Regions from separate parts of the Mesorhizobium sp. RCAM 05099 genome, predicted to be linked through region 2. Evidence: predicted binding sites of a transcription regulator. Region 2 holds the regulator's gene; each other region holds the start of a gene.
What was found. The regulator LexA, encoded in region 2, represses DNA repair genes until DNA is damaged. The targets are predictions, from matches to a motif close to TGTTCNNNNTGTGTTCNG.
Positions count from the first base shown of each region.

Region 1: the regulator LexA is predicted to act here: its motif matches at 2,152-2,169, upstream of AC56QQ_RS32610 (ImuA family protein).
Region 3: the regulator LexA is predicted to act here: its motif matches at 2,181-2,198, upstream of AC56QQ_RS05360 (helicase-related protein).

Region 1 covers NZ_CM185035.1:6,577,734-6,581,767, forward strand. Annotated here, with positions in the region: partial or broken gene AC56QQ_RS32605 (Y-family DNA polymerase) at 1-1,446, opposite strand, end outside; gene AC56QQ_RS32610 (ImuA family protein) at 1,358-2,113, opposite strand; gene AC56QQ_RS32615 (hypothetical protein) at 2,298-2,588, shown strand; gene AC56QQ_RS32620 (hypothetical protein) at 3,487-3,933, shown strand.
Region 2 covers NZ_CM185035.1:3,694,980-3,699,013, forward strand. Annotated here, with positions in the region: gene AC56QQ_RS18095 (ComEC/Rec2 family competence protein) at 1-1,996, shown strand, start outside; gene lexA (transcriptional repressor LexA) at 1,990-2,730, opposite strand; gene AC56QQ_RS18105 (GntR family transcriptional regulator) at 3,112-3,846, opposite strand; gene kynU (kynureninase) at 4,008-4,034, shown strand, end outside.
Region 3 covers NZ_CM185035.1:1,097,698-1,101,731, forward strand. Annotated here, with positions in the region: gene AC56QQ_RS05360 (helicase-related protein) at 1-2,013, opposite strand, end outside; gene phbB (acetoacetyl-CoA reductase) at 2,735-3,460, opposite strand; gene AC56QQ_RS05370 (acetyl-CoA C-acetyltransferase) at 3,653-4,034, opposite strand, start outside.

The sequences.
Region 1 (4,034 bases), 2.9 Mb from region 2:
GAACCGTTCGCCGGCGTCTTCCTCGACCTGGAAATAGTCGCGCACGGCGGCAAGCTCGGCGTCACGCTTCCACCACTCGCCAAAAACCGGCTCGGGGCCATCGGCGCGCCTGACCCGCCGCCGGATGCCTCTCCAGGTAAAGCTGGCCGGCGGATGATCGGGCAACAGCGCTATCGCCTCGATCAACTCCGGCACGGCAAACAAACGCGCCGGACGCGGCCAATGGTCAGGCCAAGCGTCGCCGGTTTCAACCGACGCGGGTGCCACGCGCCGAACAGACCGTTCGGGCACGTCGCTGGCGACCGGGGCAAACCGGTAGAGCTTTTCCTCGCCGACAGGATTGCCGAGTATGTCGATCAGATCCGACATGTCGGCGTCCTGTTGCTCGATGAGCGATGAAATGGTCTGCCTGGGCGTCAGCGGTTCAGCCAAGGGCGCGGACAAACGCATCAACTCGATGCCGAAGCCCGGGTCGATTTTCTCGATCTTGTCGCAGATGAGACGCGTCAACCGCTTCACATCTCGGACCGGCAAGGCTGTGCCGACGCGAATGGCTTCGATCCGGTTGTCGACGCGGTAGAGCAGCAGGTCAAGCCGCCGCGCGCCGAGGCCCTTGGCCTCCAGCTCGAGACAAAGCGCTTGAACAAGCTTGCCGACATAGCGCGCGATTGTCTCGGCCGCACCGATGGGTTCGCCAAAGGCACGCTTGACCTCGATCACATCAGCCGGCCGGACCGGCTCTATCGGCTCGGCAAGGCGCCCCGTCGCCTGGTCAAGGCGGCGACCCAGTTCCGGTCCGAAGCGCAGGGTCAGCGGCGCGCGCGGCTGCTTCAAAAGCTCGCCTACCCTGTCGAAGCCCAAGACACGCAGACCGCTGACCATTGCATCGGGCAAGCGCAGCGCCGGGATAGGGAGCGAAAGGATTGCATCATAGGTAGCGTTCACGGGAACCACGCTGACGGTCTGCCTGACGTATCGCGCAACGGCGTGTGCGGCACCCCAGCTGTCCGCAACTGCTGCCCGCGCCAAGATGCCGGCCTGGCTGAGACGCTTGACCATATCGATCAGCATCAACTTCTCGCCGCCGTGAAGATGATCGGCGCCCGTGGTGTCCATGACCAATCCGTCCGAAGGATCTGTCGCGACGATCGGCGCGTACCGCCGCAATGCCCATAGCGCCAGCCGCTCCAATGCCTCCGCGTCGGCATCGGGTTCGGCATCCATGACCGCCAGCCCCTGGACCAGTGCCTGCGCCTTCGTTGCAGGCATTCCGACGCGCAAGCCGGCTTCCAATGCGGCGCGATCGACCGCGGTCACCAGGCGACGATTGCCGTGCCGCCCCACTGTCACCAACGGCTTATCCGATGGCGGCGAGACGTCGCCCAATTTGCTTCTGAGCCGTTCGGTCGACCAGCTTGGAAGGAAGAGCGAGACGACCCTTGGCATCACAAGCCTCCACTTCGATATCGAGCGTTTCCCCTCCACGGGATCTGATCAATTCAAGTTGCCATCGTGCCCGGCCAACGCCCGGAACGGGGAGCGGCCGCGATGGCAAAACAGAAACCCGCCAGCGGCTGACGGAGGCTGTCGGCTGGCCGAAATCGGCAGCTTCGGTCTGGCGGCGCCAGCGGCGGATTGCGATGCCCATCGCTCCCGACGCTTCTGACGCAAGCTGCAAGCGTCGCGAAGCCGTCATCGACAGACGCGCAACCTCAGCGACCACAGCCCCAAGTCCGACATGCCGCAGGCCTTCCTCGAAGCAGGCGAGCAAGGATTTGTCGTCACCGGCTTCGACATAGATCACCCGGTCGGGATGCAGTCCGACCTGGGCGATTGCCGGCGCAAACAGATCCTGGCGCGTCACACACCACAGCACCTTGCCTTGCGTCCTGGCCGCAATACCCGCCGCAAACAGCGACGCAGCAGCACCGTCGATCGCTCCATTGCCGCCACCGGCAACCTCATGGAGGGCACCAAGCGCCACACAACCACCCGGAAGATGGCTGTCGATGGAAGCGACGCCGAAGGGAAGCACCGCTCGTTCGCGCGTGTTTCCGCCTTCGAGACGCGCGATGCGATCTCGGAGGTCGGAATGGCAGCAGTCGGCGTCGATGCACTCATCTGTCCCCTGAACGCTAAAAGCTGGCGGCGCGTTCCTCATTTGTTCTCTTCCTGACAAAGAGTCAATGGGACGATGAGGTCTGCGGGACGGCCGGGTGTCGGTATCAAGACTCCTATGCGCCGGTTCCAGGGAACCCAATTTGTCCACGGACATTGCTTGGTAACAGGAGATGTCGATGCCGAAGTTCCGCTTTGAGACTACCGAGTTCGACCAGACCACAACGTTCGAGGAAGAGCTGGCGAGCCCGGATCTGGCTAGTCCGCGAGCCATCGAAAAGGCTCACGTCGCAGCGCTTGTTGCGGGTGCTCCTACAGGTCTTGATCAATCCGCGTCGGTTACAAGGGTCTATGACGAGGCGGGCTACCTGGTTGCCAGGGTCAACTTTTCAGATGTGGTGCTCGACAGCTCCCAGCGGCCAGCCAGCGATACTCTCACCGAAGAGCCGGGCGTCATGCGCTCGGGCTGAGCCTTCCTGATTTTGCAGCGCCGCCCCAACAAGTTCGATTTCCAGAGAGTGTCCAATGCCCATTGTCACCGGAATCGCATTTACCTTGCTGATTTTATTCGTTGTCCTGTTCATGACGCACGCCGCGCGTGACTTGCAGAGCTCCCCGGCGTTTTATCGCTTGAGGCGACGGCTGCATTATTAGGTCGTGGAAACGAAGTTCAGAGATTCGATGTAGACTCAAAGGTCGCGGTCGAAGACCCCTTCTTGATGTAAACCCTCGGTCGGCCCTCTAAAGAAAGATGGCGTATAAGCCGCAGTTCTGCGCGCGTCCGCAACAGCGGACAATTGTCGCGCGCGGGACGGAGGAAATTCGCCCCCGCCGCGGGCGGTGAACGGGAGAGCCGTAGGAGCGTCAGCATAGCGCCCGGCCGCAGGACGGGACGCGGGACCGACTGTCCCCGTCCGCGGCGGTCCGCATGAAGCATCGGCCATGAATGAAGTCGCCTTGGAAATTAATCGAGCGCTGTCCAGTATGCCTATTGAAAAAATAAGCTATTTCCCCGTTGTCAGGGGTCTATTGACATCGATGTTCTTATTTTGCTCACTACTGGGAGGAGGCGAACTATGGAACTTCGCTTAAACATTGAAGGTGCAGCGCCCGAGGAACTGGCACGCGGCGTCGCGGCGGCCGAAGCAGTCTTCGCGCACGCCGGCATTACGGCTTTGCAAGGCGCGGAAGGTTTATTCGCGTTGGAAGGGTGGGATATCAAAGGCTTTCCAGAAGACGACCAGCCAACCGAGCACGAGGACCAGGCTGCTTCGGTCTGGATGGAAGCCGACGAGGCCGCGACGGCTGCATGTTGCGCGGGCTGGCCGGAGGACAAAGTTCCGCGCCATCGACATTCTCCGAACGAAATTGCAATCCGAGGCGCTCCCGGATACGTGGCCGGCGCGCAAGCAGCTCTATCCAGACGTCGTCAAACGGCTGGAGGTCACAGCTGGCCCGGACCGCCAGATCGATTTCGACATTGCCTTCGTTCTTGGCTGGGTGCCCGAGCGGCCAACGCTGGATCGGGTTGAGCCGCTTTCGGACGATGGCGACCGTATCCCCTTCTTCACCAGCGACCTTGCCCAGGTTGAAGAAATGGCTCGCAAGGCGCTCAAGGACTGGACGATCGATATTGACCGGGATCCCTATGATGCCCACGTTTTCGACCCGGCAGCCAGTGAAGACGGTGACGAATTGCGCGTGGCGGCGTGGCGCGATTTCAATGGCTCCCTGCTTATGGAGAAGCCGCCTGCAAATCCTGCAATCGCACTGACCCTGGCGATGATGCACGGCCAGTCGATGCATTTCGAATAGTGGTGAACGGGTTAGATGGCCTCTATCGTCTATCGATCGTGCTTGGCCACTCCAGATCGCACGGCCAGATGGCCGAACGCCTGACAAGCCTACACCGCATC
Region 2 (4,034 bases):
TGTCTCCAATCCCGTTCCGGTTGCAGAAGCCGGCGCGATCCTGCGCCTGCACCGGCAATTCCGTCGGGTTTCGCTGCCTCGCCTGCGCCATAGCGCGGCAGTGGCGGCGGACCTCGAACTTGACCGAGGCATTGCCTTCCTGCTGGTGCCGGTCTGCCTGGCTGGCGGAGCGGTCGGCTACTTTTCCCTGGCGACGGAGCCTGACTTTGCAAAACCCGTCGCGGTTGTCGCCCTCGCGGGGCTCTGTGCGCTTGTCTCGCGTCCCTGGCCGATGACCCATCTGTGCTTCATGGCAGCATTGTTGTGCGCGCTGGGCTTTCTTGCCGGCAAGGTCGAGACGTGGCGGGCCGGAACTCAGATGCTGGGCTCGGAGATCTCGACGCAAGTCACCGGCCGCGTCGTCTCGCTCGACCAGATGGAGAGCGGCCGCATTCGGCTGACCATCGACGTGACGTCGACCGCACGGCCGAAATTACGCTATATGCCGGAACGCGTTCGGCTTTCGGCACGCAAGATACCGGCCGAAACGACCGCCGGCTCCCTGATATCGGGTTACGCCAAGTTGTTGCCGCCAACCGGCCCGGTGCGCCCGAACAGCTACGACTTTTCTTTCGACAGCTATTTCTCCGGAATAGGCGGCAGCGGCTTCTTCCTTGGCAATCCAAGGATCGTCACAGCCGATAACGACGACATGCCGCTGGCGGCCCGTCTTTCCTCGGCGGTAGAGAATGCCCGCGAAGCCATTGCAGACCATATCAGGGGCAGCGTCGGTGGCGCCGAAGGTGAAATCGCCGCTGCGCTGATCGTCGGCGTGCGCGCCGGCATTCCCGATGAAATCAACGAAGCGATGCGGCGGACCGGCATCTATCACATCATTTCCATTTCCGGACTGCACATGGCGCTGGTCGGTGCCTATGCCGGCTGGTCGGATCATCGTGCGGGAAAGACGAGACCGCCGCCGCCAAAGCGGTCATTGCCCAGTTTCCTGACGCGAAAATTCCTGCTGGCGATGGGTGGCCTTGCCATGACCTCCATCATCGCCGGCAGCGCGACGGCGCTCTTCGCCATCTGGCATTTCCAGCGCGTTTCGCCGCTCAGCCCGTTCGCCAATCTGGCCGTCATGCCGATCGTCTCGCTGGTTGTGATGCCTTTCGCCGTTCTCAGCGCGCTGGCGATGCCGTTCGGCGTCGATGGTCCCTTCCTCTATGTGATGGGCAAAGGCCTGACCGCGATGATCGTCTTGTCGGCGTGGATCTCGGAACGCTCACCGATCGATGCCGTCGGGCTGATTTCACAGCAATCCGTGCTGCTGGTGGCGATCGCCCTAGTCATTGCGACGATGGCGACGACATGGCTGCGGCTCCTGGCACTGCCATTCGCGCTTGCCGGCCTGTTGACCGTTTCGGATACGCGCGCGCCGGATGTGCTGATCTCGGAGGACGCGAGGCTGGTGGCGCTGCCGATCGGCGGCGGCGAACTCGCGGTCAGCCGGGCGCGTCCGAACGAATTCACCGTCGACAACTGGAAACGCGCACTGGCATCCGAAACCGTCGTCGTGCCGGAGGTGTTCGACAAGGGAGACGGACAATTCGACATCGCGGATTCCGCCGAACTGCCGCTGGGAGCGCCTTTCTACTGCACCGCCGGCGTATGTCTCGCAAGGCACCCGTCTGGCGCTATCATTGCGCAAGTCGAGGATCGCAAGGACGCGTGGAAGGCCTGCGGCTTCGCGGAACTGATCGTCATCAATGACGCGACAGCTTATGATCCCTGTCACAATCCGCTGGTTCTGGTCATCACCAAGCGGCAACTCGCCCGCAAAGGCAGTGCGGCCGTCTTCTTCGATCGTCGATCGGCAATCATGCCAGCAACGGTCAGCTTCGCTGTGAACAGGCCATATCGACCTTGGCACACCCAGCGCAAATTCTCACGCGAGGCGAGGGGCCTGCCGCCCTATCGCAACCCTGAAAAGGCGGTCACCAGCACTGATCAGTAGCGCCTGATCAGCCCAACGAGCTTGCCTTGCACCTTGACCCTGTCCGGTCCGAAAATGCGTGTTTCGTAGGCCGGATTGGCGGCTTCGAGGGCAATCGAGGCACCCTTGCGGCGAAACCGCTTCAGCGTCGCCTCCTCGTCGTCCACCAGTGCCACGATGATCTCGCCCGGACTTGCGGTATCGGCATTGCGGATGATGACCGTATCGCCATCGAAGATGCCGGCCTCGATCATCGAGTCGCCCTTGACCTCCAGGGCATAGTGTTCGCCACCCATGATCATGTCCGGCGGCACCGAGATCGAATGCGTCTGATGCTGGATGGCGTCGATCGGCACGCCGGCGGCGATGCGACCCATCACCGGGATCGACACCGCGGAGACCACGTCGTCGTCATTGCCGGCCGAGGGCATGCGTGAAGACGCCGGCTTGATCTGCCGGCCAAGGCCGCCGCCTTGACCGAGGCTGCCCTGGATGACGCTTGGAGAGAATTTGCGCGCCGCGTTGAGGCCGGGCGCGATCGAATCGGGCAGCCGCAGCACTTCCAGGGCGCGCGCCCGGTTCGGCAGCCGGCGAATGAAGCCACGTTCCTCGAGCGCCGTGATCAGTCGATGAATTCCGGATTTTGAAGCGAGATCGAGCGCTTCCTTCATTTCGTCGAAGGAGGGCGGAATGCCGCTTTCCTTGAGCCGTTCATGGATGAACATCAGCAGTTCATGTTGCTTGCGCGTCAGCATGGCGGCCCCCGAGGCATTGAACGAAGGTTTGAACCAGAATCGAAAAACAAACCCAGAACAAACACTATCTGTTCCAGTTGTGTTCCGCAACCGTTTAAAGTTTAGTGAATTTGTTAAGACGGCTGAAATTATTTGGCGCTTGGCAGCGGGCCGTGATCCCCGGCCGGCCGCCGCCACAGTGCACTTGCACACGTTGAAATTGTTATGGTTAACGGCCTGTGGACCAGCGTGTGCCGAGGCTTGGCCTCAGTCGCCCAGAGACGTCGGGAAGCTGCTTTTTCACTTTCACCAGTCGTTCGCCCGCCGTGAACGAAACGAAGCCAAAACGCCAACTTTTGCCCAAGAAATTCCTATATCGGCTTTTGCCTCAGTTCGTCTACCTCATTGCCTGTTTGGGCTGCCGTCACCGGCATGGACATAGACATGCAGCGTATAGCCGATGTGCACCGTCATCAGCGCTTTCGCGCGTTCGATGTCACGATCCAGCGCTGCTTCCATGAGCGCAGTGTGATGTTCGATCGCGACAGCCCGTCGCAACGCCTCCATGGCCTCCTCATAGCCATGCAACTGGCCGGTGGCCGCCCGCAACGTTGGCGCAAGGCCCAGGAAGCGGTGATGGCGACGCAACTGATCCGCGATGGTGGACTGGAAGTTGAGCAGCCAGGGGGATGTTGCCGCGCTGAGCAGCGCCGCGTGGAAGGCCTCGTGCTTTTCATCCCATCCGTCGACCACTTCATCTGAAGGGTCATCAACCGCGGTCTTGCAGCGCGACAGCCGGTAGTGGGCCGTGACGACGGCATCTTCCCATTCATGGCCGCCCTTCTCGATCGATTCCTGGAGCAGAGGCAGCTCAATCACCAACCGGGCGCGTGACAGATCTTCGAGTTCGGCGCGCGAGACCGGAGCGACGGCGAAGCCGCGATTGCTGATGGAAGTCACCAGGCGCTCCGCCTCCAGTCGCGACAGCGCTTCGCGCAACGGTGTCCAGCCGATGCCATAGCTATTGCGCAGCGTGCTGAGCTTGAGCGGCGCGCCGGGTCTCAGGCGGGTCGTGAGGATATCGCGGCGCAGCAGCCTGTAGGCCGCTTCAGTCTTCGAGTGTCCATCATCCAACATCGTTGCCATCCGCGCACAGCGCATCAATTATATATGAAAATCTTCTGTGGTGTAAATTATATATAATGTTTGACACAATCCGGCAGACTGCGCATGATCGGCCGGCCGATTTCACCTGTCGTGTTCATCTGGGCGCGCGTGTGCGCGGAGGACAATCGATCATGAATGCAATTCCCGATCTCGCAACA
Region 3 (4,034 bases), 2.6 Mb from region 2:
CGCGGCACGGCCCTCCTGGTCGAGCGACTTCATCTCCTCGGCGATGTCGCGGCGGTTTATAAGGCCAAAATTCTCGACAAGCTGGAAAGCAATGCCACGGCCTATGCCGGAAATCTGGTCGGCGTTCTTCAGGTCGACCAGCGGCTTCAGCAGCGTTTCGATCTGGAAATTGACGAAACGCTCGGCACGCGCCGCGACCTTGTCGCGCGCCGGGCCGGTCAGTTGTTCGTCGGCCAGCAGCACTAGGCGGGGCTTCAGCGCGTCTTCGCCAGCGACCAGCGTGCCGATCGGCGCGCCGATCCAGCGCAGCGTGCCATCCGAGCCGAGCGCGATATCGCCATTGGCGCAAGCGCCGAAGCGTTCGGCACGCGCCTCGAATTCGGCGGCCAGCGCCTTCTGGGCGGCGGTGCGTACCGCCTTGGCGTCCTCGCCGCCGGCGCTCTGGTCGGCGGTGAAGCGGAACCCTTGCAACTCGCCGACATGATGGCCTTCGACAAGGACGGTTCCGGTTGGGCTTATTTCGGCTTCAGGCATGGTATTTTCTCTAAGGCGCCGCATGAGGACGGAAGTCCTGCGGTCTACGAAGCGTTTCGTCAACCGCTCATGCAGCGCATCCGACAATCTGTCTTCGATTTCGCGCGTCTTTTCCTGCCAGTGTGCCTGATCGGCCAGCCAGCCGGGCCGGTTCGACACGAATGTCCAGGTGCGGATCTGGGCGATGCGATGCGACAGCGTGTCGATGTCGCCCTCGGTGGTGTCGGCGCGGCGCACCTGCTCAGCCATGTAATTCTCGTCGACATGGCCATGCCGGGCGAGGTCCATATAGATGGAGGCGATCAGGTCGGCATGCTGGGCCGGCGCGATCTTGCGGTAATCGGGCAGGGCACAGGCTTCCCACAGCAGCGCCACGCGTTTGGCATCGGTGGCGAGGGCGCGGATGTCCTCGTCGCGCGACAGATATTCAAGCGCCTGGGCATCGACCGCCGGCAGCGCGCGGGTCAGGCCTTCGACCGGGGCGTTGGTCTCGATCGAGCGCTTCAACGTATCGAGGCTGGCGAAGTCGAAATGCGCGGTACGCCACTGCAGTACCTTCACCGGGTCGAAATCATGGCCTTCGATCTTCTTGACCAGATCCTCGTCCAGCGGATCGACCTGGCCGGTGACGCCAAAGGTGCCGTCGCGCAGATGCCGGCCGGCGCGGCCGGCGATCTGGCCGAGCTCGGCCGCCGACAGGTTTCGATATTGGAAACCGTCGAACTTGCGGTTCTGGGCAAAGGCGACGTGATCGAGATCGAGGTTGAGACCCATGCCAATGGCGTCGGTGGCGATGAGATAGTCGACATCGCCGGACTGGAACAGCTCCACCTGCGCGTTGCGGGTGCGCGGGCTAAGCGCCCCGAGCACGACGGCGGCACCACCTTGCTGACGGCGGATCAGCTCGGCGATGGCGTAGACCTCGTCGGCGGAGAAGGCGACGATCGCCGTGCGGCGCGGCAGGCGCGTCAGCTTCTTCGAGCCGGCATAGGCAAGATGCGACAGCCTTGGCCGCGTCACCACCGAGACGCCCTTCAGCAGGCGCTGAAGGATGCCCTGCATGGTGGCCGCGCCCAGCAGCAGCGTCTCCTGGCGGCCGCGCAGATGCAGGATGCGGTCGGTGAAGATGTGGCCGCGCTCGAGGTCGCCGGCAAGCTGTACTTCGTCGATGGCGACGAAGGCGGCGTCGGTCTCGCGCGGCATCGCTTCGACGGTGCAGACCGAGTATCTGGCGCCGGCCGGCTGGATCTTTTCCTCGCCGGTGATCAGCGCGACCTTGTGAGCGCCGACCTTTTCGCAGACGCGTGCGTAAACTTCCCGCGCGAGCAGCCTGAGCGGCAGGCCGATGATACCGCTCTCGTGCGCCACCATGCGCTCGATGGCGAGATGGGTCTTGCCGGTGTTGGTCGGCCCAAGCACGGCGGTCACGTCGCGTCCCGACAAGATCAGCGGCTCAGTGTGTTTCGGCTGGATGTTCATCGACCTGGAAATAAGGCTTTCTGGCCTCTCGTTGTCGGGAGCGTGCCTCGAGTGGCGCGTATGACAGCCGACACATAGGGATTTAAGGCGCGAAGCGAAAGCGGAATGTTCCGGCGAGGGCCCGAAGGCGGTCCTGTCAAGCTCTCAACCGGCCGCGGATTAACAGTTGGAACGAGTCTGGAACGAATCGGCGACGAATCAGTGACTCATCCAGATTCAGGTTTTGTTCACGGCTATATGTGGACTTTGCGACCGCGACTCTTACCACATGCTGAATCGCCGAACTGGCCCGTTTCATGCAGGGTGAGCCCTGTCGTTAACTTTGCCGGTGAACGACTGCAACGTTCTGGTTCGCCTCATCCAAGATAATGAAATTGTTGGTCTTTCTTAATTCGCGTTAAGGATCCGGCAGGCGATTCCGGCCGCTATCGTTAACGTTCCGCTCAAAGCCGGAACGAATCGGCGACGAATCAGCGATCGCGGAATATTCCTGTTTTGTTCACCACAATATCTTGTGTTGTAAACAGGTTATCCACCGAGAATCCACAGGTTTGCGGACGAGTTTCGCACAAGAGGTGTCACCGCCGTTAACCTTTGCGTGCCGGATTGGATCATCGCCCCGCAGCGGGGCCTTCACGGCAGCCGGGCTGCCTTAAAAACGGACCGGTTCCCGATCCGCCTGTCGCAGTGCGATTGCCTGTATGAGGCCGTTGTCCGGGTTTCAGGCGAAGTACTGGCCGCCATTGGCTGAGATGGTAGAGCCGGTGATGAAGCCGGCATCGTCGGAAGCGAGGAAGACGACGCAGCGCGCAATCTCTTCCGGCTCGCCGAGGCGGCCGACCGGGATCTGCGGGATGATGCGCTCGTTGAGCACCTTCTCGTCGATTGCCTTGACCATCTCGGTGGCGATGTAACCGGGGCAGATGACATTGACGGTGATGCCGGCTCGAGCGCCTTCCTGTGCAAGCGCCTTCGAAAAGCCGATGTCGCCGGCCTTGGCGGCGGAATAGTTGACCTGGCCGGCCTGACCCTTCTGGCCGTTGATCGACGAGATGGTGATGACGCGGCCGAACTTACGGTCGCGCATGCCGCTCCACAGCGGATGCGTCATGTTGAAGACGCCCGACAGGTTGGTGTCGATGACCTCTTTCCACTGTTCGCGCGTGATCTTGTGGAACATGGCATCGCGGGTGATGCCGGCATTGTTGACCAGCACCGAGATCGGGCCGAGATCGGCTTCGACCTGTTTGATGCCGGTGGCACAGGCGTCGTAGTCGGCGACCGACCATCTGTAGACCGGAATGCCGGTCTCGGCCTTGAATTTCGCCGCCGCGTCGTCGTTGCCGGCGTAGTTCGCCGCAACCGAATAGCCGGCGTTCTTCAATGCGATCGAGATCGTCGCGCCAATGCCGCGCGACCCGCCCGTAACGATTGCAACCTTGCTCATGCGTTTCCCCTTTTTGATATCGCCCTGTTGTCGGGCTTGGCAGGCACTGGATATGGACCGGGCGGCCAAAACGCGTCACCTGAAGTAAATTCAGGCGACGCGCTTTAGCTGTCTGTTTTCATTCATGTCGTCTTCCCAAAACCGCTGCGCACTTTTGGGCGACATGCATTCGCCGCCCGTCCAGTGCTCTCGTCAGAGCGCTTCCACGCACATGGCGACGCCCATGCCGCCGCCGATGCATAGGGTGGCGAGGCCTTTCTTGGCGCCACGGCGGCGCATCTCATAGACCAGCGTGTTGAAGATGCGGGCACCCGAAGCGCCGATCGGATGGCCGATGGCGATGGCGCCGCCATTGACGTTGACGATCGAAGGATCCCAGCCCATGTCCTTGTTGACGGCGCAGGCCTGGGCGGCAAAAGCCTCGTTGGCCTCGATCAGGTCGAGATCGCCGGCCGACCAGCCGGCCTTGGCCAGCGCCTTGCGCGAAGCCGGAATGGGTCCGGTGCCCATGATCGCCGGATCGACGCCGGCGGTCGCCCAGGAGGCGATGCGCGCCAGCGGCGTGATGCCGCGC